One region of the Paenarthrobacter sp. YJN-D genome, then DNA from elsewhere that is predicted to be linked to it. Evidence: riboswitches for the same ligand, from Rfam matches in the RefSeq annotation. Region 1 holds a riboswitch; each other region holds the start of a gene.
What was found. Region 1 has a riboswitch for S-adenosylmethionine ahead of HMI60_RS09185 (hypothetical protein). Riboswitches for the same ligand answer to the same signal wherever they lie in the genome.

Region 1 (4,725 bases):
CGGAGACGGACAGAACCTGGCAGAGGGTCACCAAGGAAGCCACCGACGGCGATGTCAGGTCGCGCTCCACGCGGCTCAGGAAGCCTTTGGTCAACCCGGTGGCGTCCGCAACCTGCTCGATGGTGAGGCGCTGCGCTTGCCGGGCTGCGCGGATTCTGGAACCGATGGCAACGGGAACATTGCTCGGTTCAACGGGTAGAGCCTTCATTCACGAACCTTTCAGGCCTGTCATGTGGCCCTGTCATTGGAGCAATAGTAGCCGGGAGGCACGCCAACAGGGCCACTGCGGGCGTAACCAAGTCCAAAGGATCTTGACTGTTACTCCGATCACAACATATCCTCATAGGCAACAAGTGTTGTCTGTGAGGCACACAACACATCCCCAAGCTCCAAACCCAAATCTCCAATCATCCGCACAGAGACTTCGACGCATCGCAGGAGTATCGTCGAAAACCCCAACCTCCGTGCATCAGCTCCAAGGACCGTTCATGGAATCTTCGGCTAGTAATATCGCAATCGTGGTGGTGTACCTGCTCGCCATGCTGGCCTTCGGCTGGTGGGGCAAGTCCCGCACAAAGAACAACAGCGACTTCCTGGTGGCCGGCCGCCGCCTGGGACCCTTCCTCTACACAGGCACCATGGCCGCCGTGGTCCTCGGTGGCGCATCCACCGTGGGCGGCGTGGGCCTCGGCTACAAGTTCGGCATCTCCGGCATGTGGCTCGTGGTGGCCATCGGCTCCGGCGTGCTGCTCCTTAGCCTCCTGTTCGCCGGCACCATCCAGCGGTTGAAGATCTACACGGTCTCCCAAATGCTGAGCCTGCGATACGGCAGCAAAGCCACCCAGACATCCGGAATCGTGATGTTGGCTTACACCCTCATGCTCTGCGCCACGTCCACCGGCGCCTACGCCACCATCTTCGTGGTGCTCTTCGACTGGGAACGCTGGTTGGCAATCGCCGTCGGCGGCGCCATCGTGCTGGTCTACTCCACCATCGGCGGCATGTGGTCCATCACCTTGGCAGACCAGGTGCAGTTCCTCATCAAGACCGTAGGCATTTTCTTCCTGATGCTGCCGTTCGTCCTGAACGCAGCCGGCGGAATGGACGGCATCCGTGAGCGCCTTGACGCCAGCTTCTTCCAGATCGACGGCATCGGCGTCCAGACAATCATCACTTACTTCGTGGTCTACACCCTCGGCCTCCTGATCGGCCAGGACATCTGGCAGCGCGTCTTCACCGCCAAGACCGCCACCGTTGCACGCTGGGGCGGAGCTACCGCCGGTGTTTACTGCATCCTCTACGGCATCGCCGGCGCACTGATCGGCCTGGCTGCCCGCGTCGCCCTCCCGGACATCGATGTCGCCAACCTCGGCAAGGACGTTGTCTACGCAGAGGTGGCAACCCACATCCTGCCCGTCGGCATCGGCGGACTGGTGATGGCCGCGGCTGTGGCTGCGATGATGTCCACCGCTTCGGGCGCCCTGATCGCCGCCGCTACGGTGGCCCGCGCAGACGTTGTCCCGTTCGTGGCCAGCTGGTTCGGCAAGACGATCAACACCGACGACACGGAAAACCCCGAGCACGACGTCAAGGCTAACCGCTACTGGGTCCTGGGCCTGGGCATCGTTGCCGTCCTGATTTCCATGGCAGCGCAGGACGTCGTTGTTGCCCTGACCATCGCCTACGACATCCTGGTGGGCGGACTCCTGGTCGCCATTCTCGGCGGCCTGGTCTGGAAGCGCGGAACGGGCATCGCGGCTGCATGGTCCATGGCAGTCGGCTCAGTTCTGACACTGGCCCTGCTCATCATGTACGCGGTTGGTGTCATCCCGAGCGAAGACGGCGTCTACGCCAACGAGCCCATCTACTGGGGCCTCGGTGCTTCCCTGGTGGTTTACGTCGTGGTCTCCCTGCTGACTCCGCCCACGGACGCAGCCGTCCGCGAGGCCTGGGACAAGCGCGTAGCCGGCGCCATCTCCGAGGAACTGCCGCCGGAAGTCCACCCGGTGGGCAGCAGCAAGTAACCAGGCAATACCCGACGGCGGTGCCGCCCCTTCGCGGGGGCGGCACCGCCGTCGTTTTGTTCCCGGCAAAAGGGCCTTCACAACCGCAGGTGCGGTACTGTTGTCCCAGCTTCAAGAGATGTGGCGCCAAGCTCCGACTGGCCATGCACCAACCCCATGTTCACGGGTGGTTCGGATGAGGAAGCGGCCCGTCCCGGACCTGAGACAACCGAGCGGGCAAGAGCACTCTCCACAGGAGCAGCACCTTGCCGTATCAGAGCGATGCCAGCCACGCCCACAACACCACCGGCCCAACCGAAGCCCGGAACGTCACGGTGATTCCCGCCGTCGACCTTTACCTGGGCACGGTCACCATAGTGGCCAGGAACGAAACCCTGTTCTTCCGGCATCCCCATCCGCAGCAGATCGCCAGAGCGCTGGCCCAGGCCGTCCGGCCCTCAACGTGGTGCGAGGCGTCCCGGACCCTGACGGTTACTGTGGCCGCGACAGGAAAACGGGATGGCCAGCCGCGCCTGTTCGCCCTCGGCAGCCGGGACGAGGACTAGATTTCCTCTTCCTCCCCACGGAATTCCTCGGTCTCATCGATCGGCACCACCCGTTCGTCGTCCTCGGGGGCGTCCACTTCCTCAACCCAGGGCTCGTCCACTTCCTGGTCTTCGGCGTAGTCGTAGGCCGGGTCCGACTCGATGGTGGTGCGTTCCGGGTACTTGGCGTGTGATTCGGTGGTGTCCATGGTGCAACCTCCGTCCCGTGGGCCTGTAAGAGCCCGCTAACCGAGTGCGGGGAGGCTCCCCGCCCCTGTCCTTCCATCTGAGCACCGGCCAAAGCGAGGGTCAAGCAGAGCCGGAAATTACGGTGCACCGAACATTCCAGCTAAGGAATACCAGCCAAAAAACCCTGCAAATAAGCGGTAGTGTGGGGCGTGCAATGGGGCCGCAACTACCCCACCCAGCACAGGAGATAAAGTGCAGATGCACCAGGAATCCCACAGTTCGTCGAGCCCCGCTCCGGACCCCGCAATCGAACCCGCAGCCCTCCACCACACCGCAGAACCGGCAGCACCCACTGCGTCGGACATCAGGCGTTGGCGGCAGTACCTTGCCGATGAACGCGCCGAGGCTGCGGTCTACCGCGAACTCGCCCAGCGCCGCGACGGCGAGGAACGGCAGATCCTGCTGGCTCTGGCCGAAGCCGAAGGGCGTCATGAAGCGCACTGGCTCAAACTCCTGGGTGAGCACGCAGGCATGCCCAAGGCAGCTTCCGCCCGCAGCCAGTTCCTGGGGTTCCTGGCCCGCAACTTCGGTTCGGTCTTCGTCCTGGCCCTGGCGCAACGTGCAGAGGGCCGCTCCCCCTACGGAACCGAGCCGGCCGCCACCCCCGCGATGGTGGCCGATGAACAAATCCACGAGGAAGTAGTCCGGGGCCTGGCGACCCGTGGACGCAACCGGCTCTCGGGTACCTTCCGTGCTGCAGTTTTCGGCGCCAACGACGGTTTGGTGAGCAACCTGTCGCTGGTCATGGGCATGGCCGCGACGGGTGTACCGAGTTCCGTGGTCCTCATGAGCGGCGTTGCAGGGCTCCTGGCTGGCGCACTGTCCATGGGTGCCGGCGAATACGTCTCCGTCCGCTCGCAACGCGAACTGCTCAATGCCACCCTCCCCACCCAGGCCACCCTGACCGCAGCCCCGTCGCTGGACATCGACCACAACGAGCTGGTCCTCGTGTACCTGGCACGCGGCATGACCCGCGAAGCCGCCGAGCACCGGGCAGCCGAGCGCATGGGATTGTTCAGCTGCGACTGCGATCCCAGCCTCTCCCTGCAGCCCGAGAAGCCGGTGGCCGATGAGCATGAATCGGTGGGTTCGGCGTGGGGCGCGGCGCTGTCCAGTTTCTGCTTCTTCGCCTCGGGAGCCATCGTTCCGATCCTGCCCTTCCTTTTCGGGATGACGGGTATGGCCGCGCTCCTGGTGGCCGGAGTCCTGGTGGGCATCGCGCTGCTGGCGACAGGCGCCGTCGTGGGTTTGCTGTCCGGTACGTCGCCGCTCAGCCGCGGCCTGCGGCAACTGGCCATCGGGCTGGGAGCAGCTGCTGCCACCTACGGTCTCGGTTTGCTGTTCGGCGCGGCGATCGTCTGAGTTTGGACTGCTCCCCCGGCAGACCGTAATGTTGGTTCGTCCTCCGCGCTGCCCCGCGTGACCAAGGGCCTGAGGAATGGAGAACCGTGGACTGGGAGCGGGAAGCTACGCACGTGCCGAAGCACCGGCGATCGGGAACAACCCAGCGCGTTCTGCTCGGCCTGCTGATGGCATTCATCGCGGCGACGGTCGCTGTGCTGGTGTCCTGGTTCCTGAATGGCGACCCCCGCATCACGGCACTGTTCCCGGGCGTCAGCGTCCCGGGCGGCCCGCAAACCGGGAAGATACAGCCCACCTCGGCCCGCATTCCGGACGCACCACCGCCGGGACTTGAGGAAGCTGACGCCCCGCTGGCCTCGCCGACGGCACCGGGCACCACCAATGATTCGTACAAGTTCCTGGCCATGAACGACGACGGCACCCCGGTGGGCTATTCCCCTTGCCGGCCGCTGCACTACGTGGTGAACAACGCCTCCGCTCCCGAAGGAACCGACCCCCTCCTGGCGACGGCCATTGCCAATATCTCTGCAGCCTCGGGCATCCAGTTCGTCAACGACGGAACAACC
Region 2 (4,725 bases), 1.9 Mb from region 1:
TCCGGCCACGCCATCAGGTACGCTCCGACGGCTCCTTCGGTGAGGTAGAAAACCAGGGGCGGGATGTCCTTGGTGGTCGTCAGGACGGTCCCGGAAACCACGGCCATCCCTGCTGCCGTCATCCCCGCCCATCGTTTGGCGGGGGACTTCAGCAGGCTGCCGCCCATGGCAGCCAAGCCCAGCACATGCAGCCATGAGTAGGCGAGGAACGGTGCATTGGATCCCCGAAAATAAGCGAAACGCTCAAGATCCGAGGCCCGCCGCGACAAGCTGTAGATGAAGAATGGTGCGCCCGCGAGCAGCGCTGTTGCTGCCGCGGACGCCCACGCTTTGGAGGTCCCTGCCGGTTGTGCTTTCGAGAACGCCAGGAAGCCCACCGGGACTGCGACGGTTCCTGCAGCGGCCGCGTGGTGGCCGATCACCCATCCGCGCTCGCTGGCAAGCAGCAAACGCAGGCGCTCTGCGGGGTCGTGCATGAGGTACACGCGGGATCCCGGTGAAATCCCGGCCAACCACACCACCGATCCCGCAACGATGACAGCCCCCGCCCGGCGGTACGGATGCCTCATGCCAGCAAGGTTAGACCTGTTTGAGGGCCTTCTCCAGATCCAGGATGAGATCGTCCACGTCCTCCAGCCCCACCGACAAGCGCACCACGCCATCGGACAGCCCGATCGCCGCCCGGCCCTCCGGACCCATGGCCCGGTGGGTGGTGGTGGCAGGGTGGGTGATCAGCGACTTGGAGTCACCAAGGTTGTTGGAGATGTCGATGACACGCAATCCATCAAGCAGCGCGAACGCGGCTTCTTTCGCGGAGCGGCCAGCGGACGGCGAGAGCTCGAACGTGAGCACTGTGCCGCCGGCTTTCATCTGCTTCGCGGCGAGCTCGTACTGCGGGTGCGACTTCAGCAAGGGGTACTTGACCCAGCTGATGGCGGGTTGCTGCTCCAACCATTCCGCGATCTTCAGGGCCGATGCCGAGCTGTGGTTGACTCGGAGCCCGATGGTTTCCAGGCCCTTGGTCAACACCCAGGCGTTGAAAGCCGAAAGCGATGGCCCCGTGTGGCGCATGAGCTGCTTCACCGGTCCATCGATGAACTCCTTGGTGCCCAGGATCGCGCCACCGAGGACGCGTCCCTGGCCGTCGATGTGCTTGGTGCCTGAGTACACAATCACGTCGGCGCCCAGCTCGCCACAGCGCTGCAGCAGGGGAGTGGCAAAGACGTTGTCGACGACGACAGTCGCCCCAGCGGCATGCGCCAGTTCGCTGACGGCCTGGATGTCCACGATCTCCTGCATCGGGTTGGACGGTGACTCGAAGAAGACGGCGGTGGTCGGCTCGGAGAGAGCCTCACGCCACTGGTCAAGGTCCGGTCCGTCCACAAACACCGTCTCCACGCCCCAGCGCGGAAGGATCTCGTTGAGGATCACGAAGCAGGAGCCGAAGAGGGAACGGGCAGCAACCACGCGGTCACCGGCAGCCAGCAGGGCACCCAGTGCGGTGAACACGGCGGACATGCCGGACGCCGTCGCGAAGCAAGCCTCGGTACCTTCGAGGAGGCGCAGCCGCTCCTGGAAGGTGGCCACGGACGGGTTGCCGTAGCGGGAGTAGACGAAGCGTTCGTCCTCGCCGGTGAAGGCGCGTTCTGCCGCGGCGGCGGATTCGTAAACGAAGCCGGAGTTCAGGAAGACGGGTTCGGCCGTTTCTTGGAAGTTGGTACGGTCAAGTCCACCGCGAACGGCCTGGGTGTCGGGGCTCCAGCCGGCGGCGTCAGGATTGAAAGTCACTTACTCGGTCCCCAGATTCGTTGGCAGGCCACGGTTCTTCCAACCATTGACGGTGCGTTCGCCGTAACGGTCGGGTTCGCCTTCAAAGCCTTCAAGGACGTTGTAGGCGGTGAATCCTGCCTGCGTGGCGGCGATGGCGGCGGCGATGGAGCGCTGGCCGGAGCGGCAGATGAAGACGAGCTCCACGCCGTCGTCCTCGGGTGCCTGTTGTTGCAGGTCCTCGATGAAGCGGGAGTTCGGGATGCCGCCGGCGAGGTTCCACTGGATGAACAGGGGATCGTTCTCGGTGGCTTTCGTGTCGGGGATTCCGATGTGGGCCCATTCGCCCTCGGTGCGGACGTCCACCAGGATGGCGCCCTGTTCAAGCTTGGCCCACGCGTCCTGCGGGGTCAGGTCACCTGCGTAGCTCATGCGTGGCCCTCGAATGCTTCTTCGTCGTCGGTATCCAGTTCATCAACGGCGTTGGCGACTGCGGCATCGGCGCTGGCAATCGCGGCGGGCAGGACGACGGCCTGCGCGACGATCACGTCGGTTCCGTTGAACGTGGCGGCGGGGCTGCCGTGCAGTACGTACCCATCCGCCAGGGCGTTGGTGATCCGCTCACAAAAGTCGCGGGTATCCGGGCCTGTTATCAGGCGGTAAGAGAGTTTTTCTTCAGTGGGTTCAGGCATTGCTGGTGCTCCTCAGTCACGCTTGCAGTTCGAGTTGTCGATACGCCGAGTAGTCACCTGAGGCACCCCGCCGGAGAGAGGGTTGCCGACCAGCAAGTCAGGGCTTTGCGCTGGTTCTCATTACTCAAGAAAAACGTAGCATTCACGACGACGGCCCGCACGGCGGCCGTCGTCATGTTGCGTAACCGGGCGGTACTGGAGTACGGGTCCAATTAAGACGTCCCGGGAGCATAATTGACGCAGTACGACCCCCTGTAACTTCGTATGAAATCAGGTCGCGGTGAACGGACAGAGCAGTTCTACACTCAAGCCCATGCTGCATTTTGGTTGGTTTGTGGGGCACGGTTTCGGGGTGCAGGGCTGGGGCACTCCGGGCTACAGCCTGGGGTACGACTGGAAGAAACCGGCCCTGTACCAGGAAGCCGTGCGCGCTTTCGAGCTGTCCGGGCTGGACCTGTTCATCATCGAGGATTCCCTGACCGTCCCGGACACCTATGGCGGTACTGCCGAGGTTTCGCTGGCCCATGCTTCCTTTGCGCCGAAACACGATCCTTTGGCGTTGGTCCCGTACTTGCTTTCCGCCACGGAGCACCTGGGGATCGTTCCCACGGTCAGCGCTTCCTTCTACCCGCCCTTCACCGCGGCCCGGCTCCTCGCTACCCTGCAGCACTTCTCCGAGGGGCAGCTCGGATGGAATGTGGTCACCTCGGGCAGCGATCTCGCCGCGCAGAACTACGGCTTGGACCAGCAGATCGAACATGACCTCCGGTACGAAAAAGCGGAGGAATTCGTCGACGTCGTCAGGCGGCTTTGGCGTAGCTGGGAGGCCGACGCTGTACTTGAGGACGTTTCAGCCGGGGTGTTTGCGGACCATACCAAAGTGCATCCGATCAACCACGACGGCGACTTCTTCAAGGTCCGTGGGCCGTTGAACACGGCACCGTTGCCCGAGGAACCCGTGCTTGTCCAAGCTGGCGCCTCTCCGCGGGGCAAAGCGTTTGCCGGCGGTCACGCGGATGTGGCAATTGCGCTCGCCCGCGGCGTTGACGGTATGAAGGCCTACCGGGATTCGATCCGGGCCGAGGCGGCGAAAGCCGGGCGGAATCCCGACGACGTGAAGGTGCTTTTCGTGCTGAAGCCCACCGTGGTGGGTTCCACAGCCGAGGCCGAGGAGCTACGGGCGCAGCGCCGGGAATTGACGCAGCGTGACATCGACAGCCAGCTCAACTCCATCTCCTACCTGTCCGTGATCGACTTTAAAAAGTTCGACCTCGATGCCCCGCTTCCGGAGTTGAGCACCAACAGCAACCAGGGCACGTTGGAGCACTTCGCCAAGGCTGCCCCTCCCGGGTCCACTCTGCGTGAAATCCTGCAGGCACGCAGCGGTGGTGCCGGGGATTCGATCATCGGCACGGTGGGAGAAATTGCGGATTATCTGGAGGAGACCGGCGCGGCCGTAGGGGGCGACGGCTTCCTGTTCTCCGGCTTTGTTGATCCGGTGACCGTGCACGGTGTGCTGGACAAGCTGACCCCGGAACTCCGCCGCCGCGGCCTGTTGAGGAAGAGTTACGGCAACGGCGGATTCCGCCAAAACCTGCTGGATTTCTAATGGGCATTTTCACCATCGGGACGGGCCCCATCTCCGCGTTGGCTGTGGCGGAAGCGGCTGCGGATCCGACGTTTCACGTGGAACTCAACCAAGAAGCGTTGAATTTGATCGGACGGGGAAGGGAGATCGTGGAGCAGGCGGCCGCTTCCGGCCAACGGGTCTACGGCCTGAATACCCTTCTAGGGTCAGGCCGGGACACTGCTGTGGAGGAGAAGTCCCTCCTCGCCTACCAGGTGCAGGTCATCAGGTATCACAACAGCGGCGTAGGCCCGTATCTGGATCGTGCCGCAGCGCGCGCAGTGATCCTGGCCCGGCTTGTCGGGTTCAGCCGGGGCGGATCCGGGGTTCGTGCCGGGACCGCCGGGTTCTATGCCGAACTGCTCAACCGCGGCGTCTACCCCGCCATCCCGCGCGAAGGGTCCGTGGGTTCCTCCGACCTGACCCAGCTGGCCGCCGTCGCTGCCGTAGCCCTGGGCGAGGGAGAAGCGTTCGACGCCTCCGGCATGCTGGTGCCCGGCGCCAAAGCCCTCGCGGACGCCGGTCTGCAAGCCCTGCAACCTGCTGCCGGAGAGGCCTTGGCCCTGGTGAGCGCCAATGCCTACTCCGTGGGCGCGGGAGCCCTCGCCTTGGTGCGCCTGCAGCACCTGGCCCGGCTCG
Region 3 (4,725 bases), 450 kb from region 1:
AATGCTTCGACGAATACGTGATGGGGTACTCGCAATCCCGCCACTACCTGGGCGGTACCGCACCGTACTTGCCTGAGGACAACGGCCCCATGCATGTAGTCCTCGTGGACGGCAGGCTGGCCGGATGGTGGCGGCACAGCTTCGCAGGGGGCATGTGCGGGCTCGAGGTCCGGATGGACAAGCCGGCAACCAAGGAAGAGCAGATGGCCCTGGAAGCCGAAGCGGAACGCTACGGGATTTTCCTGGGCATGGAGGCCAAGCTGCTGTGATGGGCACAGGGCTAAGCTGGGGTTAAGACCTAGGAGGCCTGCACTGTGAACAATCTGATCTTCTGGATCATCGTCTGCTCGTGGCTGATTCCCATGGGAATCCGCATGTACAACCGGTCCAAGGCCCGCCGCCTGCAGAACGGGAATTTTCGTGGTCAGGATTATCCTCAACAGGGTTTCCCACCACAAAATTACCCGCCGCAGGACTACCCGCAACAGAATTACCCGGGCTACCCGTCAGGGCCGGCAGTCATCCGCCCTGCAGACGAGGCTCCGCAGGTCGCGCCGCCGTCGAACGCCTCCTACCCAAGCGGTTCCTACCCAAGCGATTCCTACCGGGCCGGACAGCCCGCTCCCGCGCCGTTTCCCATTGCCGGTTCCGAGCCCCAGGGCTACCGCGCCCGAAAGCTGGCTGAACTGGATGCGAAGTTCACCAATGGCCAGATCGCCATGGAGGACTACATGAAGCAGCGCGGGGAGATCATGAACGGCTAGGCACGTCCACAAACAGGCAACTCTACGAACAGGCTCCTCACGGTCAGGCGAAGAACGCCCCGCGAAGCTGCTCCGACAATTGGCCGATTTCCGTGAGGAAGCCATCGTGGCCGATCGGCGCCTGGATGGTGTGGACCGGAACATTCCCCGGCAGTGCTGCCGCCAGCTCCTTGGACTGGGCCGGGAAGTACAGCCTGTCCGTGTCCACAGCAGCAACAAAGAACTCGGCGGTGGCACGAGAAAGTGCTTCCTGCAGTGTGCCCCGTCCCCGCCTGATGTCGTGAGACATCAACGCTTCGGTGATGGCGATATAGCTGTTGGCATCGAACCGCCGCACAAGCTTTGTCCCCTGGTGGTCCAAGTAGCTTTCCACCTGGTAGCGACCACGCTCCCCCAGGACTGCTGCGGAGAGCGGCGTTTCCTGATGTTGGGCTTCCCTGCCGAAGCGGAGATCCAGTTCCAGGGCGGAACGGTACGTGATGTGCGCAATCCGGCGGGCCAGGGCAAGTCCGTGTTCCGGGGCCGGACCGCCGTAGTAGTCCCCATTGTTGAAGTGCGGGTCCTGCCGGATGGCCAGGGTTTGGGCCTGCGCAAAGGCAATCTGCTCGGCGGTGCTGTAGGCTCCCACCGAAATGACGGCGCAGCGGTTGACCCTCTCCGGAAACGTGACAGCCCATTCGAGGGCCCTGGCCCCACCCATCGAGCCGCCCAGGACCGCGTGCCAGGATTCAATCCCCAAGAGATCCGCCAAACGGGCCTCAGCAACCGTGCTGTCGCGAAGAGTAACCAGGGGGAACCGCGAACCCCACGGCTTGCCGTCCGGCGCATCGGAGGACGGGCCGGTGCTGCCATAGCAGCCACCCACGATATTGATGGAGACAACGAAGAACCTGTTGGTGTCGATGGTGGCGCCCGGACCCACCAACTGCTCCCACCACCCTTCCTCGTCCGTGGCTCCGCGGGCAACGTGGGTGCTGCCCGTCAGCGCATGCTGGATGAGCACGGCATTGGACGCGTCGGCGTTGAGTCGTCCCCAGGTTTCGTACGCCAACACGACGTTGGGGAGGTGACCGCCGGCTTCGAGCGCCAGCGGCCCTATGCCCGCGTACTTGACGGTTCCGTCTTCTTCTCCGGATTTGGGAAGTGCTGTAGCAGTGATGGTCATTCCTTTGACACCTAACTTCGCGCTTGCCCGTCGCCTTGCGTGCGAACAGGCCAGGTCTTCACCCGGGGCACCCCACCGCGGAAGGAGGGTTGCCGGCCAGCAAGCCGGGGCTATCTGCTGGCACTCATGACCTAATACGTAGAGTCTAGGAAAGACACCACCGTTATGGCGAAGAATGTGACACCAGTGTGACGTTCAAGGGCAGCTTCATTCACGAAAGAGCACTCCGGGGTGCCGTCCGGCGAATAATCGTCGATGTGGACGGCGCCCCGGGTCCGTCAGCCAGGTGCGTCAGCTGCAGACGTGGAGGGCAGGCTCAGGCGCCCTTGGCCGCGCGGAAGCCGGCTTCGAGGTCGGCAATGATGTCATCGATGTGCTCAATGCCCACGGACAAGCGGACCAGGCCCGGGTTGACGCCGGCGGCTACCTGCTGCTCGACCGTCAGCTGGCTGTGCGTGGTCGACGCCGGGTGGATGACCAGGGAGCGGACGTCACCGATGTTGGCGACGTGGGAGTGCAGCTCCAGACCGTCCACGAAGCGCTTGCCGGCCTCTACGCCACCCTTGATGTTGAAGGCCACGATGGCTCCCGTGCCCTGGGGTCCGTACTTGCGGCCCCGCTCGTACCAGGGGCTGGACGGCAGGCCCGCATAGGCGACCGATTCGACGTCGTCATGCGCTTCCAGCCACTCGGCCACCTTGGTGGCGTTGGCGACGTGGCGCTCCACCCGCAGGCTCAAGGTTTCCAGGCCCTGCGCGATGAGGAACGCGTTGAACGGCGACACGGCCGAGCCGAGGTCGCGAAGGAGCTGGACACGGGCCTTCAGGATGTAGGAAAGGTTGGCTCCGAGCGCTCCGTCCTTGCCCAGGTCGCGGGCGTAAACCAAGCCGTTGTAACTGGGGTCCGGGGTGTTGAAGCCGGGGAACCGCTCCGGGTCTTTGCCGAAGTCGAAGTTGCCCGAGTCCACGATCACGCCTGCGATCGCCGAACCGTGTCCGCCGAGGTACTTGGTTGCGGAGTGGACCACAATGTCCGCGCCCCACTCGATGGGCCGGATGAGGAACGGCGTGGAGAGGGTGTTGTCGACGATGAGAGGCACGCCTGCCTCGTGCGCGACACCGGCGACGCCTTCGATATCCAGCACGTCCTGGCGTGGGTTCGAGACGACTTCACCAAAGAACAGCTTGGTGTTCGCCTGGACGGCCGCACGCCACTGCTCGAGGTTGTCCGGGTCCTCGACGAAAGTCACGGAGATGCCGAACTTCTTCAGCGTGTGGGCCAGCAGGTTGTACGTGCCGCCGTAGAGGCTGGGGCTCGCGACGACGTGGTCGCCGGCCTCGGCGATGTTCAGGATGGCAAAGGTCTCGGCTGCCTGGCCCGAACTGAGCAGCAGTGCACCCAGACCGCCTTCGAGGCTCGCGACGCGCTGTTCCACGGCGTCCTGCGTGGGGTTGCCGATCCGGGTGTAGATCGGAGCCAGTTCGGCCAGGGCAAAGCGGTTGGCCGCGCTTTCAGCACTCGGGAAAACGAACGACGTTGTCTGGTAGATCGGCAACGAACGCGCGCCCGTGGCGGCATCCGGCTCTTGGCCTGCGTGGATCTGGCGGGTTTCGAAAGACCATCCTTGGGACATGGAGTTCTCCTGTTCGTGGCGCGTGTGGTCGGCGGAATAGCTGTGGGAAGGAAGCTGCGGCCAGTCTAGGAAGTGTCCGGGTCCTTGGACAGCTTTGTGACGCCAGCAGAATATATGGGCTCTTTTGCGACCTTCCATGACGCCCGTCGCGAGATCCCACCTTAGTTAGGGTTGGCTTAGCTGAGACACCGATCACAAAGTGCCAAGATGAAGCCATGCGCATGGATCACGTCTCTTACGCCTGTGAACGAGATGGCCTCTTGGCCACTACCGAACGAATTTCCGCGGCTCTGGGAGTGGACGCAGTCCGGGGCGGAGTGCACCCGCGCTTCGGCACCCGGAACATGATCATTCCCCTTGCGGATAACAAGTACCTGGAAGTCGTGGAGGTCCTGGACCACCCTGCTTCCGACAAAGCACCCTTCGGCCAAGCTGTCCGTGCACGCTCAGCCGCCGGCGGCGGTTGGATGGGCTGGTGCGTGGCAGTTGACGACCTCGCCCCGTTTGAGGAACGCCTCGGCCGCGCAGCAGTCCCGGGCAACCGCAAGTTCCCTGACGGCCGCGAACTGGTGTGGCAGCAGATCGGCATCCTCGGCTTGATCGCCGATCCCCAGGTGCCGTACCTGCTCAAGTGGGAGGGCGACCCCTCACTTCACCCGTCCAAGGTGTACGAGAGCGATGTGAAGATGTCCAGCCTCACGATCGCGGGTTCCGCCGAACGCGTGACCGAATGGCTGGGCGAGCCAGTGGAGAAGCCTCTCGAGGACGTCGCGGTCCAGTGGATAGCACCACGCGGCACGCCGGGCATCATGGCCGTCACTTTCGAAACCGCCTCCGGAGCCGTCACCATCTGACCGTTCCCCTGATCCGGGCTGGTCCCGGCCCTGGACACCGCTGTCCAGAGAATGCTTCGGCCGCCATCAGCGGGTGCCAATGACGTCACCCACCGATGGCGGCCGGATACTTTTAACGGCTGCAACGGCTGCAACGGCTGCTCAGCCCAGGCCCACCGCTTTGCCGAACAGGCTGAATCCAACGAATGCCACAATGTCCAGCAGGGCATGGGCAACCACCAAGGGCATCACCCTCTTGGTCTTGGTGTAGATCCACCCAAAGACCAGGCCCATCACCACATTGCCGATGAACGGGCCAAAGCCCTGGTA

Region 2: another riboswitch for S-adenosylmethionine. It lies ahead of HMI60_RS17665 (DUF1737 domain-containing protein); the one in region 1 lies ahead of HMI60_RS09185 (hypothetical protein).
Region 3: another riboswitch for S-adenosylmethionine. It lies ahead of HMI60_RS11115 (homoserine O-acetyltransferase); the one in region 1 lies ahead of HMI60_RS09185 (hypothetical protein).

What each region holds. Positions count from the first base shown of each region.
Region 1 is NZ_CP053549.1:1,940,749-1,945,473, reverse strand. It holds gene HMI60_RS09195 (helix-turn-helix domain-containing protein) at 1-208, opposite strand, end outside; gene HMI60_RS09190 (sodium:solute symporter) at 489-2,024, shown strand; SAM riboswitch class IV at 2,134-2,253, shown strand; gene HMI60_RS09185 (hypothetical protein) at 2,270-2,569, shown strand; gene HMI60_RS09180 (hypothetical protein) at 2,566-2,757, opposite strand; gene HMI60_RS09175 (VIT1/CCC1 transporter family protein) at 2,996-4,159, shown strand; gene HMI60_RS09170 (matrixin family metalloprotease) at 4,246-4,725, shown strand, end outside.
Region 2 is NZ_CP053549.1:3,809,103-3,813,827, reverse strand. It holds gene HMI60_RS17680 (hypothetical protein) at 1-569, opposite strand, end outside; gene HMI60_RS17675 (O-succinylhomoserine sulfhydrylase) at 580-1,788, opposite strand; gene HMI60_RS17670 (rhodanese-like domain-containing protein) at 1,789-2,199, opposite strand; gene HMI60_RS17665 (DUF1737 domain-containing protein) at 2,196-2,459, opposite strand; SAM riboswitch class IV at 2,473-2,584, opposite strand; gene HMI60_RS17660 (NtaA/DmoA family FMN-dependent monooxygenase) at 2,740-4,068, shown strand; gene HMI60_RS17655 (aromatic amino acid ammonia-lyase) at 4,068-4,725, shown strand, end outside.
Region 3 is NZ_CP053549.1:2,394,454-2,399,178, reverse strand. It holds gene HMI60_RS11125 (winged helix DNA-binding domain-containing protein) at 1-269, shown strand, start outside; gene HMI60_RS11120 (hypothetical protein) at 315-764, shown strand; gene HMI60_RS11115 (homoserine O-acetyltransferase) at 808-1,929, opposite strand; SAM riboswitch class IV at 1,944-2,061, opposite strand; partial or broken gene HMI60_RS11110 (bifunctional o-acetylhomoserine/o-acetylserine sulfhydrylase) at 2,246-3,583, opposite strand; gene HMI60_RS11105 (VOC family protein) at 3,778-4,416, shown strand; gene HMI60_RS11100 (CPBP family intramembrane glutamic endopeptidase) at 4,558-4,725, opposite strand, start outside.